Regions from separate parts of the Actinomadura sp. GTD37 genome, predicted to be linked through region 4. Evidence: predicted binding sites of a transcription regulator. Region 4 holds the regulator's gene; each other region holds the start of a gene.
The links. The regulator HrcA, encoded in region 4, represses chaperone genes, less so after heat shock. The targets are predictions, from matches to a motif close to TTGGCACTCTCNNNNNGAGAGTGCCAA.

Region 1 (4,467 bases), on a different contig from region 4:
GAGGTTTCGGGGGCTGGAAACAACGCGAACCCCCGGCCCGGATGGGCGGGGGTTCGCGGTGCGAAAGGACGGCCCCTCCGGCCGGGGCACGTGGTGCGGCGCCCCGGCCGGACAGAGGTCAGTGGCCGTGGCCGTGGCCGTGGCCGTGACCGCCGGCGGGCTCTTCGGCCTCTTCCGGCTTCTCGACGACGAGCGCCTCGGTGGTGAGGAGCATGCCCGCGATCGAGGCGGCGTTGGTGACCGCGGAGCGGGTCACCTTCACCGGGTCGATGACGCCCTGGCCGATCAGGTCGCCGTACTCGTCGGTCGCGGCGTTGTAGCCGTGACCGGCCTTCAGCTCGCGCACCTTGGAGACGACGACGTAGCCCTCCTGGCCGGCGTTCTCGGCGATCCAGCGCAGCGGCTCGTCCAGCGCGCGGCGGACGGCCTCCGCGCCGGTGGCCTCGTCTCCGGACAGGCCGAGGGCCTCGAAGCCCTCCTTGGCGACGTGCACCAGCGCGCTGCCGCCGCCGGACACGATGCCCTCCTCGATCGCCGCGCGGGTCGCCGAGATGGCGTCCTCGAGGCGGTGCTTCTTCTCCTTCAGCTCCACCTCGGTGGCGGCGCCGACGCGCAGCACGCAGACGCCGCCGGCCAGCTTGGCCAGCCGCTCCTGCAGCTTCTCGCGGTCCCAGTCGGAGTCGCTGTTCTCGATCTCGACCTTGATCTGGTTGATGCGCGCGTTGATCTCGTCCGCGGCGCCCTCACCGTCGACGACCGTGGTGGCGTCCTTGGTGACGGTGATGCGGCGGGCGCGGCCGAGGTCCTCGATGCCGATCGAGTCGAGCTTGAGGCCGATGGCCTCGGACACGACCTGGCCGCCGGTGAGGGTGGCCATGTCGCCCAGCATCGCCTTGCGGCGGTCGCCGAAGCCGGGGGCCTTCACGGCCACCGACAGGAACGTGCCGCGGATCTTGTTGGCGACGAGCAGCGCCAGGGCCTCGCCCTCGACGTCCTCGGCCACGACGAGCAGCGGCTTCTTGGTCTGCGCGACCTTCTCGGCCAGCGGCAGGAACTCCTGCACGTTGGAGATCTTGCCGTCCACGATGAGGACGTAGGCGTCCTCGAGGACGGCCTCCATGCGCTCGTGGTCGGTGACCATGTGCGGCGACAGGTAGCCCTTGTCGAACTGGAGGCCCTCGGTGAACTCCAGTTCGAGGCCCATGGTGTGGGCCTCTTCGACGGTGATGACGCCGTCCTTGCCGACCTTCTCGAACGCCTCGGCGATGAGCTCGCCGATCTGCGCGTCCTGCGCGGAGATGGTCGCGACGTGCGCGATCTCGCCCTTCTCCTCGACCTCGCGGGCCGACTTGAGGAGCTGGTCGGACACGTACTGGGCGGCCGCGTCGATGCCGCGCTTCAGCGAGAGCGGGGACGCGCCGGCCGCCACGTTGCGGGTGCCCTCCCGGACCATCGCCTGCGCGAGCACGGTCGCCGTGGTGGTGCCGTCGCCCGCGATGTCGTTGGTCTTGGTCGCCACTTCCTTGGCGAGCTGGGCCCCGAGGTTCTCGTAGGGGTCCTCCAGCTCCACCTCGCGGGCGATGGTGACGCCGTCGTTGGTGATCGTCGGCGCGCCGAACTTCTTGTCGATGACGACGTTGCGGCCGCGCGGGCCGATCGTCACCTTGACGGCGTCCGCGAGAGCGTTGACGCCGCGCTCAAGAGCCCGGCGAGCGTCCTCCTCGAACTCCAGGATCTTCGCCATGCGGATACTCCTCTTTTACGCGATCCGCCCCGGCAGCCCCGCCGAAGGCGGCGCCGACCGGGGCGGGTGCATCACGTCTCGGTGATTACTTCTCGATGACCGCGAGCACGTCGCGGGCCGAGAGCACGAGGTAGTCCTCGTTGTTGTACTTGACTTCGGTGCCGCCGTACTTGCTGTAGAGCACGACCTCGCCGACCTTGACGTCGACGGGGACGCGGTCGCCCTTGTCGTCGACGCGACCCGGGCCAACGGCAAGGACGGTGCCCTCCTGGGGCTTCTCCTTGGCGGTGTCCGGAATCACCAGGCCCGAGGCGGTGGTGGTCTCGGCCTCAAGCGGCTGGACGACGATACGGTCCTCAAGCGGCTTGAGGACAACCTTGGTGGCGGTCGTCACGATCTGACCTCCCCTTCGATGGGTCCTCGGCCGGCCACGGATGACCGGCCAGCACATGTGACAGAAGAGGCGACCCTGGACCGGCCTGCCGTCGCGGGTGCCAGACCGACCTTGTCGCTGTGTTGGCACTCTCAGTACGAGAGTGCCAGTCTGGAGACTATTCCGTGCCCGTGAGTGCGTCAACACGGACACGGACGCGCCGGGCGCTGTTCACCGCCAGCTAATTTCAGCGTATGGACATCGCGTCGTTCCGCGCCCTGCGCACGCCCTCCGGCCAGGCGGTCCTCGCCGAGGCGGCCGCCGCGGACGTCGGCGGGGACGGCCTGCTCGCCACGGCGACGCGGCTGCGCGAACGGCACGATCCCGCGCTGGTCGCGGCGGCGCTCACACAGGTGCGGCTGCGGGAGCGGGCGCGGGTCAAGTTCGGCCCGGACGCCGATCGCATGTACTTCACCCAGGCGGGCCTTGAGCAGTCGACCCGCGCGAGCGTGGCGGCGCACCGCGCCCGAAGGTTCGCCGCCCATCTGGACGGTGCGCGCGTCCTGGAACTCGGGTGCGGGATAGGGGCCGACCTCCTCGCCCGGGGGCGCGCGGGCCTCGCCGGGGAGGGCGTGGAACTCGACCCGTTGACGGCCGACGTGGCGCGGGCGAACGTGGCCGCCTTCGGACTGGGCGACGCCTCCGTGCGCGTCGGGGACGCCACCGAGGCCGCACCGGACGGGTTCGACGCGGTCTTCGCCGACCCGGGACGCCGCACCGCCCGCGGCAGGGTCTTCGATCCCCGTTCCTATGAGCCGCCGCTCGATGTCGTCCTGGACATGGCGCGGAAGGTGCCCGCAGCGTGCGTCAAGGTGGCGCCCGGCATCCCGCATGAGGCCGTACCGGACGGTGCAGAGGCCGAGTGGGTGTCGGTCCACGGCGACGTCAAGGAGGCGGCCCTCTGGCTGGGGACGCTCGCAGGGGACGTGGGACGCCGCGCCACGCTCATCTCGTCCGACACCGACCCGAAGGTCTGGACGCTGACCCCGCAGGGATCGGACACACCGCACGTCCGCCCGTGGGGCCGCTACCTGTACGAGCCCGACGGAGCCGTGATCCGCGCCCATCTGGTGGGTGAGGTGGCAGAGCTGGTCGGCGGCGGCCTCGCGGATCCGCGGATCGCCTACATCACGTCCGACCGGCTGTGTCCGACACCGTTCGCGTCCGCCTACGAGATCGAGGACGTGCTGCCGTTCTCCGTGAAGCGCCTGCGCGCGGAGCTGCGCCGCCGCGAGGTCGGGGTGCTGACCGTCAAGAAGCGCGGCTCGGCCGTCGACGTCGACCGGCTGCGGCGCGACCTCGGCTTCGGCGGGCGCAGGGCGGGCCGGGGCGGCGCCGGGTCGACCCTGGTGGTGACCCGCGTCGGACGCGACCCTGTCGCGCTGCTCACCCGTCCCGTCCCGGCGCCCTGACCGGCGGGCGCGAGCACCCTCACCCCCGCGCCCCAGTCTGCTGACCCGCGCGGTACGGCGGCCGCCGCCATTAACCGTGCCCAAAGATCTTCCGCCCGGACGCGCAACGCCAAGCGACGCCGGGCGACGCGCCACGGCGGTGCAAATCATCGGCGTTTTGCGGCATCGCGTTCACCAGGGATTGCGGGGCGCCCGGCAAGGGCGCCGCACCGGCCGCGAATCGGCGCGCGGACGTCCATCCGCCCGAAAACACCAAGGCGGGTTCACCGGCCGGGAGTTCGGCACCGCGAAATACCCTCCGAAATGGGGCCCGGATCCGTCCCGCGGGGTCGCGGCACGGCGGACGCGCACCGCCCGTCCGCAGCCGCCGCCGGGTCGGGAACTGCCGATGTCGGACGAGATGTACGGACACGGCACCGCCCCCTGCCCGTCTCATGCCACCGCAGCATCACCACGATCACCGTGATTACCGCGAACCGGGAGAGCACCGCCGCACCCGGCCATTTCTCGCTATTCACCCCAGCCGGATAACAGGCGCATTCCGCAGAACTCACAATCTTCTCTGCTACCCGTTTTAGCGGCCCTCCACACGCACTACAGTGGCCATCTCACAGATTCATTTGCCGTGCGTCATTTCGTCGCGCCGGCACACGAAGGAGCATCGGGTGGAAACGAATCACAACTTCCTGCAGACGGGGGGTCAACCGGTCTCGGATCGGATGCGGGAGTTGCTCGCCCGTGCGGCGCAGGACCACGTCTATGAACAGCGCTCACAGGGTCAGGTCCTGGACGAGATTCGCCAGCGGCTGGAAGGCATGGAGTGGCTGCTCCGCGAGGTCCGCGAGCGGGAGCTCAGCGGGCTGACCGGGCAGATCGAG
Region 2 (4,467 bases), on a different contig from region 4:
CCTGGCCCCGGCGGTCGCCGTCGACCGGACGGGCGTGCGCCTCGGCCGCGGCGGCGGCTCCTACGACCGGGCGCTGGCGCGCGTCGGCCCGGCGATCCTGACGGTGGCGCTGCTGTACGACGGCGAAGTGGTGCGGGAGCTGCCGGCCGAGCCGCACGACCAGCGGGTCCGTGCCGTCGTGACGCCGTCGGAGGGCCTGGTCAGGTTCGGCTGACCCGCCCCGTCCGGACGGCTCGTAGGGTGGGGAGCAAGATCGCGTAGCCGGTGGACGCGGGCGGACGAGGGCCCTTCAGGAGGTTCGAGATGACGGCGCCGTGGCGGATCCTTTCCCTGCCCCCGATCGGTCGGGAGGTCGTCCGGGGCATGTTCGAGCCGCTCGGCGACGCCGCCGAGGTGGTGTTCCCGCAGACCGGGGACCGCGCCGGCCTGCTCGCCGCGCTGCCGTCCGCCGACATCGTGATCGCCGACTTCGCGCGCGGGTTCGTGCTGGACGCCGAGGCCGTGGCCGCCGCGCGGCGGCTGTCGTTCGTCCAGATGCCGGCGGTCGGCGTCGACCGCCTCGACCTCGCCGCGCTGACCGCCGCGGGCGTGCCGGTGGCGAACGCGGCGGGCTTCAACGCCCGCGGGGTCGCGGAGTGGGTGCTCGGGGCGGCGCTCGCGCTGTGCCGGAACCTCGCCTGGGGCGACCGGGCCGTCCGCGCGGGCGGGTGGCCGCAGACGGAGATGGGTGGCCGGAACCCGCGCGAACTCCACGACCAGCGGGTCGGCGTCGTCGGGTTCGGCGCGATCGGCCAGGAGACGGCCCGGCTGTTCGCGGCGCTGGGCTGCACCGTCTCGTACTGGACGAGGCGGCGGCGTCCCGGGGCCGCGGCGACGTACCGCGAGCTGGACGACCTCATGGCGACGTCCGACATCCTCGTCGTCGCCCTGCCGCTGACGGACGGGACCAGGGGCCTGATCGGGCCGGAACGCCTCGCCCTCCTTCCGGCCGGGGCGCTGCTGGTGAACGTGGCGCGCGGGGGCATCGCGCCGGACGACGCCGTCCTCGGCGCCCTGGATTCGGGACGGCTGGCGGGCGCGGCCCTGGACGTGTTCGACCGGGAGCCCCTGCCGCCGGACCATCCGCTCCGTTCGCACGAGGAGGTCCTGCTGTCGCCGCACACGGCGGGGGCGTCCGTCCAGTCGCAGCTGAACCTGATCGCGGCGGTGCGCGACAACGTCACCGCGGCCGTCCAGGGACGAGACGTGCAGAACATCGTCAACGGGGTAAAACCGCAGGTCATACGGCGATAACGAGCTTTCTCGACATGCCGTCCCTGAACTGGAAATGCGCGATCGGGCGTTGAATCTGTAGGATTCCTAAACGATCAACTTTGACGACCTCGAAGGGTGGGATGTGCACCTCGACATCTGGCTACTCCTCGGGGCCGTGCTCGTACTCAGCGCCATCATCGCGGTCCGGCTGTCCCACAAGGCCGGCCTCCCGACCCTGCTGGCGTACATGGCCCTCGGCCTCTTCATCGGCGAGTCCGGCCCCCTCCACATCCACTTCGACGACGCCGCGCTGGCCGAGACACTCGGCCTCGCCGCGCTCGTCCTGATCCTCGCCGAGGGCGGCGTCACCACCGACTGGCGGCGGATGCGCCCCTCGGTCCCCGTCGCGATCAGCGTGTCCACCATCGGCACCCTGATCAGCATCGGCGTGGTGGCGCTCGCCGCCATGTGGCTCATCGGAATGGACTGGCGTCCCGCGTTCCTGCTCGGCGCCGTGCTCGCGCCGACCGACGCGGCGGCCGTGTTCTCGGTGCTGCGGCGGCTCCCCCTGCCGTCCCGGCTGATGGGCCTCCTGGAAGGCGAGTCCGGGTTCAACGACGCCCCCGTCGTGATCATCGTCGTGACCCTCAGCGCGCACAGCGCCGCCCCCGACCTGGCCGAGCTGTTCGGCGTGATGGTGTACGAACTGGCCGCCGGCGCCGTCATCGGCATCGCGATCGGCTGGCTCGGCGCGCAGGGCCTGCGCCGCATCGCGCTGCCCGCCTCCGGCCTCTACCCCATCGCGGTGCTGTCGCTCGCCGTCGGCTCCTACGGCGCCGCCTCCCTGCTGCACGCGAGCGGGTTCCTCGCCGTCTACGTGAGCGCCGTCGTCCTCGGGAACGCGCGGCTTCCGCACCGTCCCGCCACGCGCGGCTTCGCCGAAGGCGTCGGGTGGCTCGCGCAGATCGGGCTGTTCGTGATGCTCGGGCTGCTGGCCGACCCCGGCGACCTCCCGGGTCAGACCGTGCCCGCGCTCGTCGTCGGGTTCGTGCTGCTGCTCGTCGCCCGTCCGATATCGGTCGTGCTGTCGACGATCGGGTTCAAGCTGACGTGGGGCGAGAAGATCTTCACGTCCTGGGCCGGGCTGCGGGGCGCCGTGCCGATCGTCCTCGCCACGATCCCGATGGTCGCGGACGTCCCGGGCGCCGACCGGCTGTTCGCGATCGTCTTCAACATCGTCGTCGTGTTCACCCTGCTCCAGGGCCCGACGCTGCCGCTGGTCGCGCGCTGGTGCCGGCTGGAGAGCGACGAGCAGGCCCGGGAGCTGGACGTGGAGGCGGCGCCGCTGGAGGAACTGCACGCCGACCTGCTGGAGGTCCGGATCCCGGGCGACTCGATGCTGAACGGCGTGGAGATCTTCGAGCTGCGGCTGCCGCCCGGCGCGTCCATCACGCTGATCGTGCGGGACGGGTCGAGCTTCGTGCCCGAGCCCACCACGCCCTTGCAGGCCGGCGACACGCTCCTGGTCGTGACCACCGACTCCGTGCGCGAGGCCACCGAACGGCGGCTGCGCGCGGTCAGCCGCAAGGGCAGGCTGGCGGGCTGGTTCGGCGAGACCGGCGCCTGACCGGGCCGGGCGGCCGCCTGACTGGCCGGCGGCCGCCCGGCGCGACCGGCGGGACCGGCGCCCGGACGGTTCCCTGACCGGTCAAGGAACAGGGCGGGGGCGAAACGTGTTCCACACCTGGGTACCATTAGCAGTCGTTCAGAGTGAGTGCCAGTCCGGACTCGCCGGGCTGAGTCAGCTAGGAGGAACCGTGCCGACGTATCAGTACGTTTGCACCGAGTGCGGCGAGCCCCTGGAGGTCGTGCAGAAGTTCAGCGACAACGCGCTGACCGATTGCCCGGCGTGCAGCGGCAGGCTCCGCAAGGTCTTCTCCGCGGCGGGGATCATCTTCAAGGGGTCGGGCTTCTACCGCACCGACAGCCGCGGCTCCGGCAAGTCGTCCTCGACCACGGGCGCGGCGTCCAACGGGTCGTCCTCGTCCAACGGGTCGTCCTCGTCCGAGGGTTCGGCCGGCGGTTCCTCGGGCGGCGACTCCGGCAAGTCGGACTCGTCCTCGTCGTCCTCCTCCTCGTCTTCGGGGTCTTCGGGCGGCTCCTCGTCGACCGGCAAGTCGTCCTCCGAAAAGGTCGCCTGACCTCCTAGGACTCCTTCACGACCGACCCGGCGGATCCAGCGGAGATCCGCCGGGCCTTCGTCGTGCCCGGCCGCCGACTACATCTCAAGAGGTAGTCGGCGGCCTTCCCATGCCTCGCACGACGTAGCGGCGTTCCCTTCTCGCGCCGGACGCGCGGCGCTCGCCTCCTCGCGACGATTGAGGGGATGGGAGCCGGGCGCTCCGCCTCCTCCCAGCCATCCGGGAATCGCGATACTACTTGACATCTCTCGACAAGCGAGAGATCGTTGCCAACGCGACATATCTCGATAACGCCTTAGGCTTCAGGAGAGGGACATGAGCGGACCAAGCCCGGCGCCACCCAGATCGCCGGCCCACCGGCTGGCCGGAGTCATCGCCGGACGGCGCGGCAAGTGGGCCGTCCTCGCCCTGTGGATCGTCCTGCTGCTGGCCCTCGGCCCGCTCGCCGGCAAGCTCGGCGACGTCGAGGAGAACGACGCGGCCGCCTGGCTGCCCACCGGCGCCGAATCGACCCGGGTCGTCGAGCTGGAGGAGCAGTTCCGCAAGGACGAGACGATGCTCGCCGTCATCGTCTACGAGCGGTCCGGCGGGATCACCGCGGCCGACCGCGCCAAGGCCGCCGCCGACGTCGCCGGGCTGCAGAGGCTCCCCGGCGCCCAGAAGGCGCAGGGGCCGTTCCCGTCCAAGGACGGCAAGGCACTGCAGACGCTCGTCCCCCTCACCGACGACGACGTCACCAAGGCCGTCGACGACGCGCGCGACCTCGTCCAGCGCGGGCCTCCCGGGCTGGACGCCCACGTCGCCGGGCCCGCCGGCAGCGGTGCCGACATGTTCAAGGTCTTCAACAGCATCGACGGCTTCCTGCTCATGGCCGCGGGCCTCGTCGTCATCGTCATGCTGCTCTTCATCTACCGCAGCCCCATCCTGTGGTTCGTTCCGGTCCTCAGCGCCGTCGTGGCCTTGGGACTGGCCCAGTCGATGGTCTATGTGCTCGCCAAGTACGGCGACCTCA
Region 3 (4,467 bases), on a different contig from region 4:
GAGCCCGGTCCCGGGGGACGCGCCGCTCGCCCAGCGCGTTCGGCACCAGGAACGGCGCCGCCGCGATCCCGTGCCTGGCGAACCAGTCGCGGGCCTTGCCGTTCGCCGACTTCAGCCGGAGCCAGTCGGCCATCAGCAGGGCCACTTCGGCGTCGAGGAACGGCATCAGCGCCCATCCGCAGTGGTTCTCCTTCGCGCTCGGGAACACCGCGCGGCGGGCGTCCATCCCGAACCGCGCCGGGAGGACTCGCAGGATCGAGAAATCGGAGCGGCCGCTGAGAACCGGATGCCAATCGCGGAGCAGCGGCCGGACGATCTCCACGGGGGCGAGCCCGAACAGGGACGCCACGGACGACGCATGGGTGATCTTCCCGTCGCCGAACTCCCGGGCGACGCCGGGCCACCCCTCCGCCTCGTGGACATGTCTGAGCTCACCGGTGAGGTTGGGCCTGGCAGGGACCGACATCAGCCACTTCTCGCGTTCGCCGGGCTCCCAGGCGAGGCTCTGCTCCGCCGGCGGCTCAAGCCCGGGAACGAGCACGGCCTCCCGCTTCGCGGCCGCGGTCGCCTCGCGATGCGCGCGGGCGTCCCGTTCCCACGGCGGGTCGACCAGCAGCGGAGGCAGTTCGTCGCTCATCCTGAACCTTCCAGATCCGGGGGAATCGGGGATCTGACGCAGGTGTTCGAACGCAGGTTCACACGAACGGGGACTACCGGACGACGAAGCGGGGGCGGCCCCGAAGGACCGCCCCCGCCATGTGCCCGTTCGAGCTATGGACTCGTTAGAAGTCCATGCCGCCCATGCCGCCGGACGGGTCGCCCGCCGGGGCCGGGTTCTTCTCGGGCTTCTCGGCGATGACGGCCTCGGTGGTCAGGAACAGCGCGGCGATCGACGAAGCGTTCTGCAGCGCGGACCGGGTCACCTTGGCCGGGTCGAGGATGCCCGACTCGAACATGTTGACGTAGTCGCCGGTGGCGGCGTTCAGGCCCTCACCCGGCTTCAGGTTGCGGACCCGCTCCACCACGACGCCGCCCTCAAGGCCGGCGTTCACGGCGATCTGCTTCAGCGGCTCCTCCAGAGCGCGCTTGACGATGTTGGCACCGGTGGCCTCGTCGCCCGCGAGCTCCAGCTTGTCGAACGCCTTGGTGCCGGCCTGCAGCAGCGCCACGCCGCCACCGGGGACGATGCCCTCCTCGACCGCGGCCTTGGCGTTGCGGACGGCGTCCTCGATGCGGTGCTTGCGCTCCTTGAGCTCGACCTCCGTCGCGGCGCCGGCCTTGATGACCGCGACACCGCCCGCGAGCTTGGCCAGGCGCTCCTGGAGCTTCTCGCGGTCGTAGTCGGAGTCGGTGTTGTCGATCTCGGTGCGGATCTGGTTGACCCGTCCCGCGATCTCGTTGGCGTCACCGGCGCCGTCCACGATGGTGGTCTCGTCCTTGGTGATGACGACCTTGCGGGCGCGGCCCAGCATGTCGGTCGTGGTGTTCTCCAGCTTGAGACCCACGTCCTCGCTGATGACCTGGCCGCCGGTCAGCGTGGCGATGTCGCCCAGCATGGCCTTGCGGCGGTCGCCGAAGCCCGGGGCCTTCACGGCCACGGACTTGAAGATCCCGCGGATCTTGTTGACGACGAGCGTGGCCAGGGCCTCGCCCTCGACGTCCTCCGCGATGATCAGCAGCGGCTTGCCGGACTGCATGACGCCCTCGAGGACGGGCAGCAGGTCCTTGTTGGCCGACGCCTTGCTCTGAACGATCAGGATGTACGGGTCCTCGAGGACCGCCTCCATCCGCTCAGGGTCGGTCACGAAGTAGTGCGAGATGTAGCCCTTGTCGAAGCGCATCCCCTCGGTGAGCTCGAGCTCCAGACCGAAGGTCTGGCTCTCCTCGACCGTGATGACGCCTTCCTTGCCGACCTTGTCCATCGCCTCGGCGATCATCTCGCCGATCTGCGGGTCGCCCGCGGAGATGGACGCCGTGGAGGCGATCTGCTCCTTGGTCTCCACGTCCTTGGCGAGCTTGGACAGCTCCTCGCTCACCCGCTCGACCGCGGCCTCGATGCCGCGCTTCAGCGACATCGGGTTCGCGCCGGCGGCGACGTTGCGCAGGCCCTCGCGCACCAGCGCCTGGGCGAGCACGGTCGCGGTGGTGGTGCCGTCACCCGCGACGTCGTCGGTCTTCTTGGCTACTTCCTTGACGAGCTCCGCGCCGATCTTCTCCCACGGGTCCTCGAGCTCGATCTCCTTGGCGATCGACACACCGTCGTTGGTGATCGTGGGAGCGCCCCACTTCTTCTCCAGCACGACGTTGCGACCCTTCGGACCAAGGGTCACCTTTACGGCATCGGCCAGCTGGTTCATGCCGCGCTCGAGACCGCGGCGGGCCTCCTCGTCGAACGCGATCATCTTTGCAGCCATAGGCTCCAGTCCTCCCGGAACAAGGTGGCTTAGAAGGATCGAGCCGACGCCCGCGACGGACGGCCCCCGCCGACGACTGCCATTCCGCCGCCGGACTGAGGCCTCATCGCCCCGACCCAGACTGTGAAGTTGTCACTCTCCACAGTAGAGTGCCAACCGTTTTTTAGCACTCTACCCTGCCGAGTGCAAGCGCCACACATCCTCGCCGGGGGAAGGTTCACCTACCTGCACGGACCCGTTCCCACCTGCACCGGAACCTCGTTCGGCCCCTCATGGGCGTGTCGCCGCGATCCACCGTGCGTGATCGGGAGGTCAGGGTGCTGCTGGTCGGCGGCGGAGTCCCGGCCTTCTGCGCGTTCGTTCCGAGCGGTCTGGTGCCCGGCCGTCGATTCCCTCCGCGGCCGGGGGCGTTGGGCAGCCGGGTGCCGCGTTATTCGGGGAGTAGGGCTCGGGTGGCGGTCAGGCGTTCGCGGTGGGCTTCCAGCCAATCGTCGGCTACTTCGATGGTGAGTTCCACCGTCACGAGGAAGGAGTGCGAATCCACTACGGCGACATGCATGCGGTCGTTGTCGTCGATTTCCAGGTGGAGTTCGGCCGCGCGTTGGCCCTCTCGCCACGCGGCGCCGTCGTCGCCCTGGGCCAGGGAGTCGAGGACCTTCCCCCACGCGGTCAGGTCCTCGGCGTCCAGCCAGGTCTTGATGCCGCCGCTCACGAAGTAGCTGCCGACCTCGATGACGCCGGTGAGGCCGCCGGACTCCCGGCCCGTCACCCGCAGGACGACGCTGTTCCCCAGGTCGTCGGCGAGGTGGATCAGTTCGGACGCTTCATGATCTTCCACCCGCGTCATCGTAGACCCGGACGGCGGCCGCGAGCCCGGCCCCGGGGGCGCCGGGACCGGGCTCGCGGGAGGGTCATCAGCCGCCGGCCACGGCGGGGATGATGGAGATCTGGGCGCCGTCGGGGGTCGGGGTGTCCAGGCCGTCGGCGAAGCGGACGTCCTCGTCGCCGACGTAGACGTTCACGAAGCGGCGGATCTTGCCGGCGTCGTCCAGGATGCGGGCGGAGATGCCGGAGTGGCTCGCCTCCAGGTCGGCGACGACGGCGCGCAGGGTGGCGCCCTCGGCCTTCACCTCGGACTCACCGCCGGTGTAGGTCCGCAGGATCGTCGGGATGCGCACGGAAACGCTCATGGTGCTCCTTTTCTCAGGCGAGGCCGGCGGCGCGGAACGCCTCCAGGGACGGGGCGATGTTCGCGGACGGGGCGACGACCGGGGCGACGGCGTCCAGGGTCTTCAGGCCGTCCCCGGAGTTGATGATCACGGTCTCGGCGGACGGGTCGAGGGTGCCCGCGCCGATCAGCTTGCGGAGGGTCGCGACGGTGACGCCGCCGGCGGTCTCGCCGAAGATGCCCTCGGTGCGGGCGAGGAGGCGGATGCCCTCGACGACCTCGGTGTCGGTGACGTCCTCGACGGCGCCGTTCGTGCGGCGGGCGACGTCCAGGACGTAGGGGCCGTCGGCGGGGTTGCCGATGGCGAGGGACTTGGCGATCGTGTCGGGCTTCACCGGGCGGACGACGTCGTGGCCGGCCTTGAACGCGGCGGCGATCGGGTCGCAGCCGGCGGCCTGGGCGCCGAAGACGCGGTAGGGCCTGTCCTCGACCAGGCCGAGCTTGATCAGCTCCTGGAACGCCTTGTCGATCTTGGTGAGCTGGGAGCCGGACGCGACCGGCACGACGATCTGGTCGGGCAGCCGCCAGCCGAGCTGCTCGGCGATCTCGTAGCCGAGCGTCTTGGAGCCCTCCGCGTAGTACGGCCGGACGTTGACGTTGACGAACGCCCAGTCCTCCTGCTCGCCGGCGATCTCCGAGGCGAGCCGGTTGACGTCGTCGTAGTTGCCGTCGACCGTCACGAACGTCCCGCCGTACACGGCCGTCGTGATGATCTTCTGGGCTTCGAGGTCGGACGGGACGAACACCGCGCTGCGGATCCCGGCGCGGGCCGCGGCGGCGGCGACGGCGTTGGCGAGGTTCCCGGTGGACGGGCAGGCCAGCACC
Region 4 (4,467 bases):
GCCCTCGCGTCGGAGCCGGACCACGTGTCGGCCTATGCGCTCATCGTCGAGGAGGGCACCCGCCTGGCCGCCCAGGTGAGACGCGGCGAACTCACGCCCCCGGACGACGACGCCATGGCCGACCGCTACCTCATCGCCGACGAGATGCTCGGCGCCCACGGCCTGCGCTGGTACGAGATCTCCAACTGGGCCGCCGACCCCTCCGCCGCCTGCCGCCACAACATGCTGTATTGGACGGGCGCCGACTGGTGGGGCGTCGGCCCCGGCGCGCACAGCCACATCGGCGGGACCCGCTGGTGGAACGTCAAGCATCCCGCCGCCTACGCCTCCCGCCTGGCGGAGGGCACCACGCCCGCCCACGCCAGGGAGGTCCTCGCCGACGACGACCGCCGCATCGAGCGCGTCATGCTCGAACTACGCCTGGCCCAGGGCTGCCCGACGAGCCTCTTGGACGACAAGGCCGTCCGCAGAGCGATCGACGAGGGCCTCCTGGAACGGGCCGCCTACGAGCAGGGCAGAGCCGTCCCGACCCTCCGGGGCCGCCTCCTGGCCGACGCCCTGACCCGCGACCTGACCTAGGGCGCCGTGACGAAATCGATGAGTTCCTCTACGCGGCCCAGGAGGGCGGGCTCCAGGTCGGTGTAGGAGTCGACCGAGTTCAGGATCCGCTTCCACGCGGCGCCGGTGTTGCCGCCCCAGCCGAGTTCGGCGACGATGCCGTCCTTCCACGGGACGCCGCGCGGGATGCGGGGCCAGGCGCGGATGCCGACGGCGGCCGGCTTGACCGCCTCCCAGATGTCGATGAACGGGTGCCCGGTGATGAGGACGTGCGGGGACGAGACCCGCGCGGCGATCCGGGACTCCTTGGAGCCCTCCACCAGGTGGTCGACGAGGACGCCGAGGCGGCGGTCCTCGTCCGGGCCGAACTCCTCGACGATGGCGGGCAGGTCGTCGACGCCTTCGAGGTACTCCACGACGACGCCCTCGACGCGCAGGTCGTGGCCCCAGATCTTCTCGACGAGCTCGGCGTCGTGGACGCCCTCCACGTAGATGCGGCTCTCCTTGGCGACCTGGGCCCGCAGCCCCTGGACGGCGATGGAGCCGGACGCCGAACGCGCCGCCCCCCGCGGTGCGGCGCTCGGCCTGACCAGCGTCACCGGCCTGCCGTCGATCAGGAAGCCGGATCTGGTGAGCGGGAACACGCGCCGCTTGCCGAACCGGTCCTCCAGGGTGACGCCGGACTTGTCGCAGCCGACCACGGCGCCGCAGAATCCGCTGTCGGGATCCTCCGCCACCAGCCCGGGTTCGGCCGGAACCTCGGGGATCTGCCCTTTGCGGGGCCTGCGCCAGTCGCCGGCGAGCACGTCGTTTCCGTAGTCCTTACTGCTCACGGGTCCGCACATTAACCCGGCCGGACGGCCGCGCGGCATCGCCCCTCGTCCCTCGGCGTGGCGTCCGCGTCCGATACGGATAGGATCGCGCCGCCGTGCGGGTGACGGGCGGGCACTCCGACCGGGGGGCCCGGGGCCGTACAATTGGCACTCCAGAGTACGGAGTGCCAGCGGCACGGACCGGCCGGAAGGAGGTGACGCCGTGCTGGACGACCGGAAACTCGCGGTCCTGCGCGCCATCGTCGAGGACTTCGTCTCCACCAACGAGCCGGTGGGGTCCAAGGCCCTGGCGGACCGGCACAACCTCGGGGTGTCGCCGGCCACCATCCGCAACGACATGGCGGTGCTGGAGGAGCAGGGCTACATCGCCCAGCCGCACACCAGCGCCGGGCGCGTCCCCACCGACAAGGGCTACCGGCTGTTCGTCGACCGGCTGTCCACGATCAAGCCGCTGTCGGTGGCCGAGCGGCGCGCGATCGAGACGTTCCTGTCCGGCGCCTACGACCTCGACGACGTCGTCGGCCGCACGGTGCGGCTGCTCGCGCAGCTCACCCGGCAGGTCGCCGTCGTGCAGTACCCGTCGCTGACCCGCTCGTCGGTGCGGCACGTCGAGCTGGTCCCGGTGGCCGAGGGGCGGCTGCTGCTGGTCCTGATCACCGACACCGGGCGGGTGGAGCAGCGGGTCATCGAGACGCCCGCCAGCATCTCCGAGGAATCGATCGGGCACCTGCGGGCGTTGCTCAACACATGCCTGGACGGGCTCGGCCTCGGCGACGTGCCGACCGCCGTCGCCGACCTCCCCGAGAAGGTGGGGCCGGACGAGCGGCCGGTCGCGGCGGCGGTGCTGTCCGTCCTGCTGGAGACGCTCGTCGAGAAACACGAGGAGAAGATCGTTTTCGCCGGCGCGGCCAACCTCGCCGCCGTGGACTTCTCGCAGAGCCTGCGGGAGGTGCTGGTGGCCCTTGAGGAACAGGTCGTCCTCATGCGGCTGCTCGGCGAGACCGGAGACTCCTCTACAGTTACGGTGCGGATCGGCACGGAGAACCCCGATCTGGGGCTCCGGTCGACCTCGGTCGTCGCCGCGGACTACGGGGTCGGCGACCTCACCTTGGCCAGGCTCGGAGTCCTCGGGCCTACACGCATGGATTACCCCAGCACGATGGGAGCGGTACGGGCAGTGGCACGCTACGTGGGACAGATCCTGGCGGGGTCGTGAAAGTGGCGAACGACTACTACGCGACCCTGGGCGTCCGGCGCGACGCCAGCGCCGACGAGGTGAAGAAGGCCTACCGCCGGCTCGCCCGGGAGCTTCACCCGGACGTCAACCCGGATCCGGAGACCCAGGAGAAGTTCAAGGAGATCACCCAGGCGTACGAGGTGCTCTCCGACCCCAAGAAGCGCGAGATGTACGACCTCGGCGCGGACCCGTTCGCGTCCGGGGCCGGGGCGGGCGCCGGCGGGTTCGGCGGCGCCGGGTTCCCGTTCAGCGACATCATGGACGCCTTCTTCGGGACGGCGACCACGCGCGGCCCGCGGTCGCGGGCGCGGCGCGGCCGGAACGCGACGCTGCGGGTCGAGCTCGACCTCGGCGAGACCGCGTTCGGCACGACCCGCGAGCTGTCCATCGACACCGCGGTCGCCTGCGCCGCCTGCGAGGGGTCGGGCTGCGCGCCCGGCACCCACCCGGACACGTGCGAGACGTGCCACGGGCGCGGCGAGGTGCAGCAGGTGCAGCGCTCGTTCCTCGGCCAGGTCATGACGGCCCGGCCGTGCCCGGCGTGCGGCGGGTTCGGATCGGTGATCCGCAACCCGTGCGCCGAGTGCTCCGGCGACGGCCGGGTCCGCACCCGGCGCACCGTCAAGGTCAAGATCCCGGCCGGGGTGGAGAACGGCATCCACATCCAGCTCGCCGGCGAGGGAGAGGTCGGCCCCGGCGGCGGCCCGCCCGGCGACCTGTTCCTGGAGATCGTCGAGAAGCCCCACCCGATCTTCGAGCGGGAGGGCGACGACCTGCACTGCACGGTCGAGATCCCGATGACCGCCGCCGCGCTCGGCACCAGCGTCACCATCGAGACGCTGGACGCGGCCGAGAGCGTCGACATCAAGCCCGGCACGCAGTCCGGGCAGGTCATCACGCTCTACAACCGGGGCGTCCGGCACCTCAACGAGAGCGGCCGCGGTGACCTGATGATCCACGTGAACGTGGAGACGCCGAACCGGCTCGACGAGGAGCAGGAGGACCTGCTCCGCCGCCTCGCCGTCCTGCGCGGGGAGGAGCGGCCGCCCGGCAAGTTCGCCCCCGGGCAGCGCAACGGCGTGTTCTCCCGCATCAAGGACGTCTTCAACCAGCACTGAAGCGCCGCGGCGGCGGCCTACCGGGAAGGCCGCCGCGGCGACTCCGAGCACTGAGGCACCCACATGAGCCGAACGAGCCGGGAGGCCCGGGGCGGCGCGCCCCGTCGGGGGCGCGCATGAGCCCGCCGGTGTTCCTCGCCGCGACGGACGCGCTGGAGCGCGACACGGTCGTCCTCGACGGGCCCGAGGGGCGGCACGCGGCGGCCGTGCGGCGGCTGCGGTCCGGCGAGCGCGTCGACCTGACCGACGGCGCGGGGCTGCTGGCCGAGTGCGTCGTCACCGCCGCCGACCGCGCGTCCCTCACGCTGGACGTGCGGGCCCGGCACCGGGAGCCGCCGCCGTCGCCGCGCCTCGTGGTCGTCCAGGCGCTGCCGAAGGGCGACCGGGGCGAGCTGGCCGTCGAGGTGATGACCGAGGTCGGCGTGGACGTGATCGTCCCCTGGGCGGCGGACCGCTGCGTCACCCGGTGGCGTCCGGAGCGCCGCGACAAGGCCCTCGGACGCTGGCGCGCGACCGCGCGGGAGGCGGGCAAGCAGGCGCGGCGCGGCCGGCTGCCCGAGGTGCCGGATCTGGCGTCCACCGAGGACGTCGCCGCGCGGATCGCCGCCGCGTCGCTGGCCCTGGTCCTGCACGAGGAGGCCGCGGCCCCGCTGAGCGCGGCGGAGCCGCCCGCGGAGGGCGACATCGTGCTCGTGGTGGGCCCCGAGGGCGGGATCACGGA

Region 1: a site for HrcA is predicted at 2,261-2,287, ahead of groES (co-chaperone GroES). Genes of this name have one in related genera too.
Region 2: a site for HrcA is predicted at 3,009-3,035, ahead of ACA511_RS34510 (FmdB family zinc ribbon protein). Genes of this name have one in related genera too.
Region 3: a site for HrcA is predicted at 2,544-2,570, ahead of groL (chaperonin GroEL). Genes of this name have one in related genera too.

The regions. Positions count from the first base shown of each region.
Region 1 is NZ_JBGNUS010000001.1:1,344,553-1,349,019, reverse strand. Features, by position in the region: gene groL (chaperonin GroEL) at 119-1,744, opposite strand; gene groES (co-chaperone GroES) at 1,830-2,141, opposite strand; gene ACA511_RS06600 (SAM-dependent methyltransferase) at 2,372-3,589, shown strand; gene ACA511_RS06595 (hypothetical protein) at 4,255-4,467, shown strand, end outside.
Region 2 is NZ_JBGNUS010000009.1:177,460-181,926, forward strand. Features, by position in the region: gene ACA511_RS34495 (5-formyltetrahydrofolate cyclo-ligase) at 1-214, shown strand, start outside; gene ACA511_RS34500 (NAD(P)-dependent oxidoreductase) at 304-1,293, shown strand; gene ACA511_RS34505 (potassium/proton antiporter) at 1,397-2,881, shown strand; gene ACA511_RS34510 (FmdB family zinc ribbon protein) at 3,072-3,455, shown strand; gene ACA511_RS34515 (MMPL family transporter) at 3,771-4,467, shown strand, end outside.
Region 3 is NZ_JBGNUS010000013.1:3,736-8,202, forward strand. Features, by position in the region: gene ACA511_RS37895 (DUF4132 domain-containing protein) at 1-637, opposite strand, end outside; gene groL (chaperonin GroEL) at 783-2,414, opposite strand; gene ACA511_RS37905 (DUF5959 family protein) at 2,845-3,252, opposite strand; gene ACA511_RS37910 (MoaD/ThiS family protein) at 3,329-3,604, opposite strand; gene thrC (threonine synthase) at 3,618-4,467, opposite strand, start outside.
Region 4 is NZ_JBGNUS010000002.1:915,822-920,288, reverse strand. Features, by position in the region: gene hemW (radical SAM family heme chaperone HemW) at 1-579, shown strand, start outside; gene ACA511_RS18435 (DUF3097 domain-containing protein) at 576-1,391, opposite strand; gene hrcA (heat-inducible transcriptional repressor HrcA) at 1,594-2,607, shown strand; gene dnaJ (molecular chaperone DnaJ) at 2,610-3,746, shown strand; gene ACA511_RS18420 (16S rRNA (uracil(1498)-N(3))-methyltransferase) at 3,863-4,467, shown strand, end outside.